Regions from separate parts of the Nonomuraea sp. NPDC049028 genome, predicted to be linked through region 1. Evidence: riboswitches for the same ligand, from Rfam matches in the RefSeq annotation. Region 1 holds a riboswitch; the other holds the start of a gene.
The links. Region 1 has a riboswitch for cyclic di-AMP ahead of ACGFJ2_RS24375 (CHAP domain-containing protein). Riboswitches for the same ligand answer to the same signal wherever they lie in the genome.
Positions count from the first base shown of each region.

Region 2: another riboswitch for cyclic di-AMP. It lies ahead of ACGFJ2_RS12830 (hypothetical protein); the one in region 1 lies ahead of ACGFJ2_RS24375 (CHAP domain-containing protein).

Region 1 covers NZ_JBICTR010000006.1:212,614-219,485, forward strand. The annotation lists gene ACGFJ2_RS24345 (helix-turn-helix domain-containing protein) at 1-573, opposite strand, end outside; gene ACGFJ2_RS24350 (DUF3237 domain-containing protein) at 726-1,208, shown strand; gene ACGFJ2_RS24355 (nuclear transport factor 2 family protein) at 1,266-1,706, shown strand; gene ACGFJ2_RS24360 (methyltransferase domain-containing protein) at 2,104-2,742, shown strand; gene ACGFJ2_RS24365 (metallophosphoesterase) at 2,814-3,692, shown strand; gene ACGFJ2_RS24370 (LysE family translocator) at 3,886-4,515, opposite strand; gene ACGFJ2_RS24375 (CHAP domain-containing protein) at 4,597-5,094, opposite strand; cyclic di-AMP (ydaO/yuaA leader) riboswitch at 5,281-5,422, opposite strand; gene ACGFJ2_RS24380 (YciI family protein) at 5,729-6,076, shown strand; gene ACGFJ2_RS24385 (RNA polymerase sigma factor) at 6,163-6,872, shown strand, end outside.
Region 2 covers NZ_JBICTR010000003.1:417,164-424,035, reverse strand. The annotation lists gene ACGFJ2_RS12850 (aldo/keto reductase) at 1-503, shown strand, start outside; gene ACGFJ2_RS12845 (PadR family transcriptional regulator) at 521-1,057, opposite strand; gene ACGFJ2_RS12840 (MDR family MFS transporter) at 1,114-2,562, shown strand; gene ACGFJ2_RS12835 (DUF5302 domain-containing protein) at 2,610-2,810, shown strand; cyclic di-AMP (ydaO/yuaA leader) riboswitch at 2,976-3,110, shown strand; gene ACGFJ2_RS12830 (hypothetical protein) at 3,291-4,034, shown strand; gene ACGFJ2_RS12825 (alpha/beta hydrolase) at 4,160-5,005, shown strand; gene ACGFJ2_RS12820 (hypothetical protein) at 5,121-5,492, opposite strand; gene ACGFJ2_RS12815 (roadblock/LC7 domain-containing protein) at 5,511-5,885, opposite strand; gene ACGFJ2_RS12810 (hypothetical protein) at 5,915-6,796, opposite strand; gene ACGFJ2_RS12805 (roadblock/LC7 domain-containing protein) at 6,800-6,872, opposite strand, start outside.

The sequences.
Region 1 (6,872 bases):
CGCGGCGAGTGCGGCGGCGGGATCGCGCCCCATCTCGGCGAGCGTCGTGGCATCGGCGAAGGTCAGGACCACATCTGGATCGTCGATGTGGCCGGGGAAGGTGTGCAGGTCGCCTTCGGCGATGCGGGCGTGCATGGCTTCGGTGCCCACTCTGAACTCAACAGTGAGGGGTGTGGCCGGGACCCGCTCGGGCCGGAACATCGCCCGCAGGGACGATGTGATCCAGTGAATTTGGAAGGCGGCGCCGTCGTCCTGCTCGCCGAGCAAATGAATGCCGAACCGGGCGAGCTCGGTCATCGTCGGTTGCAGGGCACGGCCGAGCGGCGTCAGCTCGTACACCTTTGACGCGGCCGGCGCGGGGAGCGTGCGCCGACTGATGATTCCGGCTTCCTCCAGGACCTTCAGACGGGTGGCGAGCATGTCGGTGGAGATGCCTACGAGCCCGGCGAGTAGATCGACGTAGCGTTTCGGCCCGTCGAGCAGCTCACGGACGACCAGCAGAGTCCACCGCTCGCCGACCACGTCAAGTGTCTTGGCCACCGCACAGTAATGGCCGTAGGACCGCGATGCCATGGGGGCAGCCTACCCCACTTCTCGGTCCATCCAAGTTGCTGATCTGAATTTCAGAGCACCTACTTGACTTTTCCAAGTGATCGCCTGAAGGTGTTGTCGCGGCAGGTCGCACGATCAGGACCTGCTCCATGACCTGGCCCTGGGAGGACTGTATGACCCTTGTCGAAACCGACCCCACCGCCACCATGGTCACGGTCGAGCACCTGTGCGACTTCGCCATCAGGTTCCAGACCATGCAGATCTTCTCCACCCCGGTGGCCATGCGCATGATCGCGGTCGTTGACCGCGGAACCGTCGAGGGGCCGCGGCTGCGCGGCGAGTTCCTGCCCGGTGGCGGTGACTGGATCACCGTCGGCTCCGACCGTGTCGCCCGCCTCGACGTCCGGGCGACGATTCGCACGCATGACGACGAGCTGGTGTTCGTCACCGTCACTGGCCGCGCCACGCTGTCGGAGGAGGCGATCGGCCGGCTACTGGCCGGCGAGACCATCGGCTGGAACGAGATGCACGCACGATCCGTGCCGCTGTTCGAGACCGGCGCGGAGCGCTACTCGTGGCTGAACTCCACCGTTGCCATCGCCGTCAACGAGCTGTCCCTCGACCACGTCGAATACCGCGTCTACCGCATCCAGTGACCAACCATCAGCCCGCCGAGTGAGCCCAGTGAGCCTAGTGACAGGAGGCAGCGCGCCATGCCCACCGCCGCATCGCCCGCGCACAACGTCAGAGAACTCTTCAACACCTACGCCACAACTTTCGCCACCCGCGACGTGGACGCGATCGCCGCGCTGCACTCGCCCGGAACCCAGTTCTGGCTGCACAACGGCGAGCAGCCGGTTCAGGGTCGATCCGCGCTCCGCGACAGCTTCGCCTTGCTGTTCGCCCAGTGGCCTGACCTGGGATTCGACATCCACCGGGTCATCATTGGTGAGCGGCACTGGGTTCTTGACTGGGCTCTCACCGCTGTTCTCACCGACTCCGGCGGCAACCGGCGGCCGATCCGCTTCGACTGCCTCGACGTGGTCACGCTTGACGAGAACGGGCTCGTCGAACGCAAGGACACCTTCATCGATCTTCCTCAGGCGCAGGCAGCGCTGACCGCCGTAGCGGCCGGGTCCGGGGGTCATTCATGACGCCAATGGCCGGTGCGGTCCTGCGCAACCCGATGACGCTCGCGCACGGCCCTTGTCACCAGGTGGCACTCCTTGCCAGGGTGCCGCACTCCCGACTGCACCGCCACATATTCGCCACGTTAGGTATTCGTACAGTTACGGAGGTTGTTTGTTCGGGGCGTGAGGAGTTGGGCGTGGGCAAGCATGAGGGCGCGACAAGCGCACGTACGAGGAGTTCGATCCGCCCAAGGACGAGGACAACAAGGGTGACGGGGGCGGCACAGGAGATGGCCGACACAGCAGCGGGAAGCGGAGGTGACGCCGCCGGACCTCGACAACCGCATCAGCGGCAAGATCAACGCGATAAGCGGTAATCGAGAGCCGGTCACCCGGCACCCTCGAGGAAGCGCTGAAAGCCGTGCCGCGGCACCTGTTCGTGCCCTCGGTGGGGCTGGCTCTGGCCGATGACGGGCCTGTGCTCATCGATTGGGGTGGCGATCCAGACGCGTGGTGGGCGGCCGTCTACGGGCCGGCCGCCATCGTGACCCAACTCGACGAGGGCGCGACCGCCCTTCGCGCCACGGAAGGCCGCTACAACTGCTCCAGCTCAGCCCTCGGTACCGTGGTCGGCCTGCTCGGACTGCTGAATCCCCGGCCTGGACACCGCGTGTTGGAAGGAGGTACCGGCACGGGCTGGACCGCCGCATTGCTGTCACATCTGGTCGGCGAGGACGGCAGCGTGACATCTATCGAGGTTGATGAAGGTCTCGGTGAGCAGGCGGCCAAGTCCTTGGCCGCGGTCGGGGCGCAGCCGCACCTGATCGTCGGTGACGGCGCGGCCGGCTGCCCTGACCGGGCACCGTACGACCGGGTACACGTCACGTGTGGCATTCACACCGTGCCGTACGCCTGGATCCAGCAGGCCGCTCCCGGTGCGGTGGTCGTCGCACCGTTGTTGACGTTCTTCCGGCCAGGGTGTCAAGCTCGACCTGGCTCGGTCGTCGAGATGGCGGTGGAGCGCTGGGATGTGAGTCACCGGTTCAGGGCCGGTGGTTGACACCGCATCGTTGCGCCGTTCGACCGGTGCTGGGCCATGTCCGGATGGCTTTCGCGAAAGGTCGGCAGGCGATGAAGATCGCTTTCTTGGGTGATGTCCATGGTTGTGTGCTGCACGCGCTGGGTGCGGTCGTGGCGCTGCGGAAGCGACGGGAGATCCGGCTCGACGCCGTGATCCAGGTCGGCGATCTGGGCGCCTACCCGTCGTTCGATCGGTGGGACGAGGCCAGCCGTCGGTTCGGCCGGGATCATCCCGCTCAGGGGGACTTCTTCCGGCTGCTCGATCCGTCGCCGGCCTTCGCCGAGGGGGTGCGCTCGGCTCTCGGGCGGGTCCCCGGTGTGCTGTTCGTCAGCGGCAACCACGAGGATCACGACTGGCTGGCATCCTTGCACGACGCGGCGGGCGCCGAGGTCGTGCCGGTGGATCCCCTCGGCGCCTACCTCCATGTCGCCTGCGGGAACGTGGTTGAGGTCGCCGGGCAGCGCGTGGCGTTCCTGGGGCTTATCGAGGTTCCGGGGAAGATGGATCTGGACGAGAGCGCGTACGCGCGGCTGATGGCGGTCAGACCGGGTGACGTGGACGTCCTGGTGACTCATGACGGCCCGTACGGGATCTCACGCGACCGGCGCGGGAACGTACAGGGCTCGGCGAAGCTGACCGCACTCATCGAGCACCTGCAGCCGCGCCTGCACGTCAGCGGCCACTACCACCACCCCAACGGCCCCCGCCGCTACGGCCGCACGACCTCCTACGCGCTCGCCCAGTTGGTGCGGCCCAAGACCACCAAGTGGGAGCCGGAGCCCATCAACCCCGAACAACGGGTGACAGCTGGGAGCATCGGCCTGCTCGACACCGAAACCGGTGACTTCGAGTACGTACAAGATGATTGGCTGGCCGGTATCAGCGGGGACGCGTTGGACCTCGCCGAACTCATCGCAGTCCACTCCTGAAGCACGGCGCGATCAGGAGATGGACGACCAGGCGCGCAGGGAGCTTGCGCAGCCGCCGCTCACTGCACCCGCACTTCTCGATTCGGCGGCTCGTCTCCCCACACCGCGCCGACGAGCCCGTCCGGCGAGACGGGTCGCCCGTCGGAAACCGAGGCGGCGAGCCGCGTTCCTCCGCTGACCGGGCCGCGGCCGGTCAGCGTTCGGCCGCGAGGGTGACGCCCAGACCGATGAACACGCTCCCGGTCGCGGCGTCGATCCGGCGGCGCACCGCCTGGCGGCCGCGCAGCCAGCCGCCGATCCGCCCGGCCAGCACGCCGACCGTCGCGTCGGCCAGGAACTCCAGGACGATCAGGACGGCGCCGAGGATGGCGAACTGCAGCCAGACCGGCCCCGCCGCGGGATCGATGAACTGGGGCAGGAAGGCGACCATGAACGTGAACGTCTGCGGATTGGCCATGGAGGAGACCACGCCATTGAGGAAGGCCCGCCGACCGGACATTCCGCGGCTGGCCGGATCGTCGGCCTGGCCGTTCTTGCGGTTGCGGATCATCTGGACGCCGAGGTAGATCAGGTACGCGGCGCCGGCGAACCGTAGCACCGTGAAGACGACCGGGAACGTCGTCAGCAGCACGGCGAGCCCGGCGGCGGCCGCGGCGATGTACAACGCGTCACCCGTGATCACGCCGGCCGTGGCCAGCAGCCCGGCGCGGGGCCCACCCCGCAGACCGCATCCCAGCACGAACAGCATGTCGGGTCCGGGGGTGATCAGAGCGACGATGGTGGTCGCCGTGAAAACGGCGAGCAGGTGCGGATCGATCGGCATGCGATGATCTTTCCACCTCTGGTGTCGGCGCACCGCTTCGGGGACGCCGCTCGGGGGGTGCCAGAGGCGCCAGGCCAGCTGTCAGGCGGCGTAGTGCGGGTAGCCGTAGCCGACGACCTGGGAGGTGGGACGGACACGCTGCTCGACCTTGCCGTTGCCGGTGTTGCCCTCGATCGTGGAGATCGTGCCGTCGCCGTTGTCCTTGACCACGAAGCCGACGTGGCTGATGGAGCTCAGGTCCTTGCTGCCGCTCCAGGAGTAGAAGACCACGGCGCCGGGCTTGGCCACGGTGCCCCAGCGGTGGTTGGCGGCGAACCACTTGGCGTGGGCGACGGTGTAGGCGTCCCAGCCGACCTGGGAGCGGGCGCCGGTCTCCTCGCCGACCCAGGAGACGAACATCGAGCACCAGGCGGCGTTCAGGTAGTCCTGCCTGCTGCCGCCGTCACGCTGGACGGTCTCGGCGGCGCGGGCCGAGTTCATATACCACTTCTGGAACTTGGTGCCGCCGCCGTTGGCGTCCTCGGACGTGCCGACCTGGGCCTTGGCCAGGTTCAGGACCTGCTGGGCGGTGACGTTCACCTGGGCCTCGCCGTTCCTGCCGCCCTGCGCGGAGGCGGGGGCGGCCTGAGCCGCGATGGGGGTGTGCCCTGTGGGGGTGGTGGCGGCGTTCGCCGCGGTGTGGGCGCCGAGGGCGGCGGCGGTGAGGGTCGCGCAGAGCGCGATCTTGGCATAGCTGATCTTGGGGGTGCGGATAATGGTGATTACTCCTTGCTTCCATTCCGCTTACCGGGTTAGCTGACGGGCTCGGGCGTGGAAGCTGCCCTACGACACGTTGACGTGCCGATTAGCCCCGATCGAGACATGGGTCCCCGGTCCCGCGCACAGGCGGGTTCAGCGGTCACAGGTGATTGCCTGTGATGCATGCGATGGGTATAACGTCCGTACTCGGACTTTGGTGGTGCGGCCAGAGGGATACTCACTGTCTAGGCCAGGCGCACAGAGGGGTACAACGCACCCCTGACCTGGGTAATTCCATCGCCATGAAATCGCCATGCCCAGCCCGGCCGGCTCGTCGATCCGTCAAGTAGCGGGGGTGTCTTGTTGAAGTCGCGCCAGGGCGCGTCTGGAAAAGGTTCGCGTACGGTCTGTCGAATTCGCCTCGCCCGTCCGACGTAGAGGCGTACCGACCGGACAGACGGCCAAGGAGACCCTCATGCCCCAGTACGCGATCCTCATCTTCGACAACGCCGGAGCCGGCGACTACACCCCCGAGCAGCAGGCGGCGAGCCAGCGGCACGCCGACGACCTCGTCGACTCCGGCGCCATGATCGCGGCCTACGCGCTGCGGTCCGCCGACACCGCCACCTCGTTGCGCGGCGACGTGGTCACCGACGGGCCCTTCATCGACGCCAAGGAAGTCATCGCCGGCGTCTGCGTCATCGAGGCCCCCGACCTGGACGCCGCCCTGGACCTGGCGCGTCGCAACCCCGCCGTCCAGTGGGGCCGTGGCGGCGTCGAGGTGCGCCCCGTCGCGGGCGGCATCGCGCCCACCGCCCGATGACGGCCGCGGCGGACGCGGGCCAAACCGACGCGAGCCAAACGGAGGCGGGCCAAAGGGAGGCGGGACGGGCGGACGCGGGTCAGGCGGTGGCTGACGCGCATCGGCGCGAGTGGGCTTTCGTGCTCGCCGCGACCGTGCGCGTCGCGCAGGACCTGGACCTGGCCGAGGAGTGCGTACAGGAGGCGTACGCCGCGGCGCTGTCGGCCTGGGAACGCGACGGTATCCCCGCCAACCCCGCGGCGTGGCTCACCACCGCGGCCAAGCGCCGGGCGATGGACGCGATCCGCCGCGAGCGGACCTTCCGGTCGAAGCTGCCACTGCTGGTGGAGTCCGACGAGCTCGCTCCGCGCAGGCCGGCGGACCGTGATGAGGCGGACGCGGTGGAACTGGAGGATGCCGTACCCGACGAACGGCTGCGGCTCATCTTCACCTGCTGTCATCCCGCGCTCGCGCAGGAGGCGCAGCTCGCGCTCACGCTGCGGCTGGTGTGCGGGCTGCCGACCCCGGACATCGCCCGGGCACTGCTGGTGTCGGAACAGACGATGGCCGCCCGCATCACCCGGGCGAAGAAGAAGATCTCCGTCGCCCGCATCCCCTACCGGGTGCCGCGCCCGGCGGAGCTGCCGGACCGGCTGGCAGCCGTACTCGGCGTGCTCCACCTGCTGTTCACCGCCGGGCACACGGCCCCCTCGGGCCCCGCGCTCGTGCGCGCCGACCTGGCCGACCGCGCGCTGCACCTGGCCCGCGCGCTGCGAGAGCTCATGCCCGATGAGCCAGAGGTACGAGGGCTGCTGGC
Region 2 (6,872 bases), on a different contig from region 1:
GGGTGGAGGCGATCGGGCTCTATCAGCATCACCGGCCCGACCCCGCCGTGCCGTACGAGGAGACGCTCGGCGGCCTGCGCGACCTGCTCGACGCGGGGAAGATCCGGATGGCGGGCATCTCCAACGCCAATCCGGAGCAGATCAGGCTCGCCCACGAGATCCTGGGCGGGCGGCTGGCCAGTGTGCAGAACGAGTACTCGCCGAAGTTCCGGACCAGCGAGCCGGAGATCGACGTGTGCGCGGAGCTCGGGGTGGCGTTCCTGCCGTGGTCGCCGCTGGGCGGCATCAGCTCGGCGTCCGAGCTCGGCGGCAAGCACACGGCGTTCGGCACGGTGGCGGCGGCGCGGGGCGTGTCGCCGCAGCAGGTCTGCCTGGCCTGGGAGCTGGCGCGCAGCCCGGTGGTGATCCCCATCCCGGGGGCCAGCAGGCCGGAGAGCATCATCGACTCGGCCGCCGCGGCCGACCTCGTCCTCACCGCCGAGGAGCTGTCCCTGCTTTCTTAGCTGGACGCTTCTTAGCTCTATAGCAAGTGGGCTGGGGCCGGCTGGTCGGCCGGCTCCAGCCCGCGCAGCTCGGCCAGGGTCTCATCGGCCCAGGCGAGCGCCGAACGGCCCTGTGTGAGGCCGAGGTTGAGCGCGTACCGGCCGAGCCTCGACCCGTCCTCGGGTTTGCACTCCAGGACGGCCAGCCGCTGCTGGAACCCCGCCCTGATGCGCTCGACCACCGCGATGGCCGACTCCCTGTCGAGCAGCGGAAGCAGGAACGCCTGGAGGGCCACCTCGCTGCGTATCGCACCGACCGGTTCGTGCTCGACCAGCCAGGAGCGCACCTGCTCCGCGCCCTCGGGCGTGATCGCGTACATCTTCCGTCCGCGCGCCCCCTCCGACTCGACCGCCACCAGCCCGTCGGCGGCCATCTTCACCAGCTCCGGGTAGATCTGCGTATGCCCGGCCTGCCAGACGTGATTGAGCGACCGCTCGAAGGATTTCGCCAGGTCGTAGCCGCTGGCCGGCCCCTTGGCGTCGAGGAGCCCGAGCAGCGCGATCCGTAGGGACATGTCGGCAAGCATAGCAAAGTGTTGACATGTCAATCCTTACATGTCACTCTCCACACGTGAATACTGACACGAAGCGCAGAGGCGATGGCCTCCTGCTGGTCGCCGTGCTCGGCGGCATGTTCTTAGGAATGCTCGACCAGACGATCGTCGGTACGGCCCTGCCGCGGATCATCACGGAACTGGGCGGCGTCGATCTCTACACCTGGGTCGTCACGGCCTACCTGCTGACCTCGACCGTGACCGTGCCCCTCTATGGAAGGCTGTCGGACCAGCACGGCAGGAAGCCGCTGCTGCTGATCGGCATGTCCGTGTTCCTCCTGGGGTCGGCGCTATGCGGGGTGGCGCAGGACATGACGCAGCTCATCCTGTTCCGCGCGTTGCAGGGCTTGGGCGCGGGCGCGCTGCTGCCGCTGTCGATCGCCCTGGTGCTCGAACTGTTCCCGCCGGAGAAGGGCGGAGCCCGGGTGCAGGGCGCGATGGGCGGAGTGATGGCGCTCAGCTACCTCGCCGGGCCGTTCCTGGGCGGGCTCTTCACCGACCACGCGAGCTGGCGCTGGGCCTTTTATGTGAACGTGCCGATCGGCCTGGTGCTGATCGCGATCATCGTGCTGCGCCTGCCGCGCCGGCCGGGACATGGCGGCGGACGGCCCGACTACCTGGGCATCGGGGTCTTCACAGTTGGCATCAGCTCGCTGCTCATCGGCCTGACCGAGAAGGGGCTCGACGGCCACACCTGGACCAGCGTGCCGGTGATCGGGCCGATCGTGCTGGCTCTGGTGTCGCTCGTGGTGTTCGTGGTGGTGGAGATGCGGGCCGAGGCGCCCATCATGCCCATGCACCTGTTCCGGAACCGTACGTACACGCTGGTCAACGTGACCTCCTTCTTCACCGCCTTCTGCATGTTCGCCGGCGTGGTGTTCCTGCCGCGCTACTTCCAGGAGGCGCTCGGCGCCAGCGCCACCGAGTCGGGGCTGCGGATCTACCCGCTGACCCTGGCCATGGTGGTGGGCAGCATGGTCGTGGGCGCGCTGATCAGCCGGACGCGCGTCTACAAGCCGTGGCTGGTGGCGGCGCCGTTCCTGCTGGTCGTGGGCACGCTGTTGTGCGCCGGTCTGACGCTGGACACGCCGCCCTGGGTGCTCGTCGGGTGGATGGCGCTGATCGGCCTCGGCATGGGCCCGATGCTCTCCGGCCTGACCGTGGCCGTGTCGAACTCGGTGCCGCCCCAGTACATGGGTACGGCCTCGGCCAACCTGACGTTCTTCCGCCAGATCGGCGGCTCGGTCGCCCTGGCCCTGGCCGGCACCGCCTACACCTCCGTCATCGCCACCGAGGCGCCGCTGCACGGACTGGCCGCCGCGCACGCCTCGGCCGCGGCCCTGGTCATTCCCTCGCTGGGGGTCGCGGGCGCCCTCGTGGCGCTGGTCGCCCTGATCGCCATGCCCGGTGTGCGGATCGACCGGGAAACCCCACAGCCCAAGGTCGAGGCCAGTTTCGCGTCCTGAGCGCCGTCATGCGAAGCTGTCCTTGTCCCCAACACCAGGAGGTCCTCATGGCGGAAACACCGGAGCCGGAAGTCGACGAAACTCCCGAGGACGAGATGAAGCGCAAGTTCCGCGAGGCGCTGGAGCGCAAGCGTAACCAGCATGCTGACTCGAGCGCGGGTGGCAGGGGCAACGACCCTTCCAAGATTCACGGCGCTCACGGGCCCGCCGCCAGCAAGCGTTCTTTCAGGCGGAAGAGCGGCGGTTGACCTGAGCTTTTCTGGGGGTACGGCATGCCGTACCCCCCTTTTTTCTTGACCCTCTAGGTAGATCTTCGCCCGTTTCATGGGCTTATGTTTGCCTTTGTCCGGTTCGGTACCTATAGTTCATGGAGTTACCAGCCGGTGACTTTGGGGCTTCAACAGGGGAGTACCAACCGGCAGGCGCCGAATCCCGCTCGCGGGAACCGGGGAACCAACGTTCCTTAGGGGTGAATCCGACCTCGGTCGGTAGGGCATCTCCACGTCCGAACCCGTCAGCTAACCCGGTAGGCGAGATGGAGAGGACACCTACCGCATGCGTAACCCCCGCGTCGTGCCGCCAGCCCGCGTGTTGTCGTCCGCAGACTGACCGGCGCCTTCCCCCCGCTCTTCCACGCTCCGCGTAGCGACCGTTTGGCGTCTTGCCCGGCTACGCCCACCTTTCACGAGCGCGATCCCCTTTTCCCGTATAAAGGACTTCACTGCTTCATGTCTGTTCGCTCTGCTATGCTCACCGCCGCCCTCGTAGGCGCGATCTCCATCAGCGCAGGCACCGCCGCACACGCCGACACCGGCAACGACAAGAAGGTCCTGCTCAAGGGCAAGACCACCGCGTCCTACTTCTGGGACGACTCCTCCGGCCGCGCCGGGGACACCGGGCTGCCGGCCAGCGGCAAGCCCATGCAGAAGGGGCTCGCCGCCAGCCCGAGCTGGCCGCTCATGACCGAGGGTTACGTCGTCTACAAGGGCAAGAAGATGCCCTTCTTCGTCGGCGACCGCGGTCCGGGCGTGCCGTCCTCCAGCGGCGTCATGCTCGACCTCGACGCCAAGACTTTCGCCGCCCTGACCGGTGGCCGCTTCAACTCCAGCACGCTGGGCGTGGACGGCAACGGTGGCGCGGGCCACATCAAGATCGACTACGTCATCACCAAGTGGGGTAGCGGTCCGGGCAAGAAGAACTACCCGCAGCCCTTCTCGACCGGTGCGTACGCCGTCGTGGACCGCAACCCCGCCAAGCCCCCGAAGATCGTGGCCGAGGGCGACAAGCCCGCCGCGGTCAAGCCCGCTCCCGCCAAGGCCGTGCCGGTGGCCGCCAAGAAGGCCGACAAGGCTGAGGAGAAGATCGTCGAGTCGAACGCCATCGGTGGCGCCGCCGCGGCGGTCGCGCTGGCGATGTTCGGCGGTGGCGTGACGGTCGGCCGCGACCGGATCCGCAAGCTCGTCCGGCGCTGACAACCGTCAGGTCCGAAGACGGTCTTGCTGACGGCCGTCAGGTCCGGAGCCGACGGCCTTGATGGTCGTCGGTTTCGGAGCCGGCGGTCTTTGCGTCGCGGGAAACAGAATGTCATTCTGACCTCGTGACCACGCTTGCAGCCGCGAACGGCATCGAGATCGCGTACGAGACCTTCGGCTCACCCGGCGGACGTCCCCTGCTCCTCATCATGGGGCTCGGCGCCCAGCTCATCCACTGGGACGACGAGCTCTGCGAGCTCCTGGCGGAGCAGGGCCATCACGTTGTCAGATTCGACAACCGTGACTCCGGACTCTCCACACACCTGCACGACGAGGGCGTTCCCACACTGGGGACGTCCTCTTCGTATCTGCTGGACGACATGGCCGACGACGCGGCCGGGCTGATGGACGTCCTCGGCTGGCCCGCCGCCCACGTCGTGGGCGCCTCGATGGGCGGCATGATCGCCCAGACGCTCGCCATCCGGCACCCCGAACGGGTCCTGACCCTTACCTCGATCATGTCGACGCCCGGCCCGGACGTGGCCCCGCCCACGCCGGAGGCCAGCGCGGTGCTGCTCGCCGCGCCCCCGACCGATCGGGACGCCGTGCTCGCCCAGTCCTTGAGGACGTGGGCGGTGATCGGCTCGCCCGGCTTCGACATGGACCGGGAACGCATCCTCCGGCTGTCCGGCCAGGCGTACGACCGGTGCTTCGACCCGCCGGGCACGACCCGGCAGCTGGCCGCGATCATGGCCTCCGGCGACCGCACGGAGCAGCTCGGCACGCTGGGGATCCCCGCCCTGGTCATTCACGGCGAGGCCGACCGGCTCGTCCCGGTTGCCGCCGGCCACGCCACGGCGGCGGCGATTCCAGGCGCCACGCTGCTGACGTTCCCCGGCATGGGCCACGACCTGCCCCGGCCGCTCTGGCCGGACATCGTCGGCGCCATCACCAAGCTCACCACGAGCTGACGCACCAGGAATCAGGCCGGTCAGGGATCAGGCTGTTCAGGGACCAGGCTGTTCAGGGATCGGTGGAGGTCGGTGGCTCGTGTCCGCCGCGCCCGGACGCGAGCCACCGGATCTCTCAGACCTCCAGCTTCTCCTCGATCCCGCGGAGCTGGTGCCGGGCCAGGGCCAGGTTGGCCCGCGCCCGGTCCAGGGCGAGATAGAGGAAGAGCCCCTTGCCGCCGCGGCCGGTGATCGGCCGGATGATGTGGTACTGGCCGCCGAGCGTGATCAGGATGTCCTCGATGGAGTCCTTGAGCCCCAGCGAGTCCATCGTGCGCAGCTTGGCCTTGACCACCTCCGTGTTCCCCGCCGCGGCGACCTGGAGATCCAGGTCCTTGGAGCCGCCGAGCGCCCCCAGCGCCATGCCGCTGCCGTGATCGACGATCACCGCGCCGAGCGAGCCGTCGATCGTCATCATCTCCTTGAGAGAGACGTCCATGCTGGCCATGCCTTCCTCCGTTCAAGCTCAGTGAATCCGTGCTGAGATGGCGGCCACGCTGGCCGCCGTCTTGCGCCCCTCCAGCCGGAGCAGCCCGAGATTGGTGCCGGGCTCAGCCAGGACTGCGAGGACGATGGTGGGGCCCGCCGCGTAGAAGGCGGCGAAGCCGGCGGTGCCGGAGATGAGCGTCTCCTCCAGTACGCCCTGGCCGGTCATGATCGTCATTCGCCTGCTCAGCGCGAGCAGCGCCGCGGACAGCGCGGCGACCTGCTCGCCACTGTCGTCGGCGTTGTCGCAGGCGATGCTCATGCCGTCAACCGTGCAGGCGACGCTCCCGCTGATGTCCGGAGTGCGCTCGCGCAGGAGAACCATCTCCCTGAGCACCTCTTCACGCAGCTCCACCGGTGGCCTCCTTTGCGGGCGGGGGAACCTCATGTCAGCTCCTCCAGCGCCTTCTTCAGGCGCATCAGCAGGGCCAGGTCCGTGGGGTCCGCCGTGACCGGCGGGCCGAGCGGCAGGCCCGGGGTGCGGGGATCGTGCGGCGGTCGTTGGCCGGCGGCCACGCGCCCCCGCTGCGGCAGCGCCCCCTGCCCGTCTCCGGCGGTCTTCGCCCTGTGCTCACCGGTCTTCGTCGCGCTCTCTTCCGGGGCGCGCGTGGTGGTGGTCGGCTCCACGGGCGGTGCCAGCAGCCCGGCCGCCGCCATCCTCCGTACGGCCAGCAGCACCGAATAGCCGGACCTGCCGATCCGCTTGGCCAGGTCGAGCGGTGTCGCCTCGGCCCCGGCCCCGGTGAGGACCTCCCACTGGACCGAGTCCAGAGTCACCCCGCTGCCCGGCAGCCACTGCGCCGGCCGTACCGGAGCCGTGTCCAGCTGCGCGGACGGCCAGATCTGCGCGAGATAGGCGCGGCGGCGCGCGCACTCCCGCAGCAGGCCCGCCACGTCGAAGAACCACTGCCCGCCCAGCCAGTGCTGCTCGCCCGGCCGGAATTTCGGCCGCGACCCGCCGGCCGGCAGCAGGAAGAACGCGGCGTCCAGGACGGCCCCGAGCACGCAGTACTGCAGCTCGCCCAGCGTGACGGGCCCCTCCTCCAGCAGGCGCGCGCAGCCCCCGTCGGCCTGCAGCCTGCGCAGCGCCGTCTCCGGCAGCCGCCCGCGCGCCGCCAGCAGCCGCTCGACGCCGGGGGTCTGGGCGCACTCCATGTACGTGACCCGGCCCTCGCTGAGGAAGATCGTCCCGGCCCGGCCCACGCGGAGGGCGCCCGTGGCCCGTTCACGGGCTAGACCGGTCAGAAGCGTGTCCAGCGGTGCCATGGCTCAGGTGAGCAATTGGCGGGAGATGTTCAGCAGGCGGTATCGCGCCAGGGCGAGATTCGACCGTTCCAGGTCG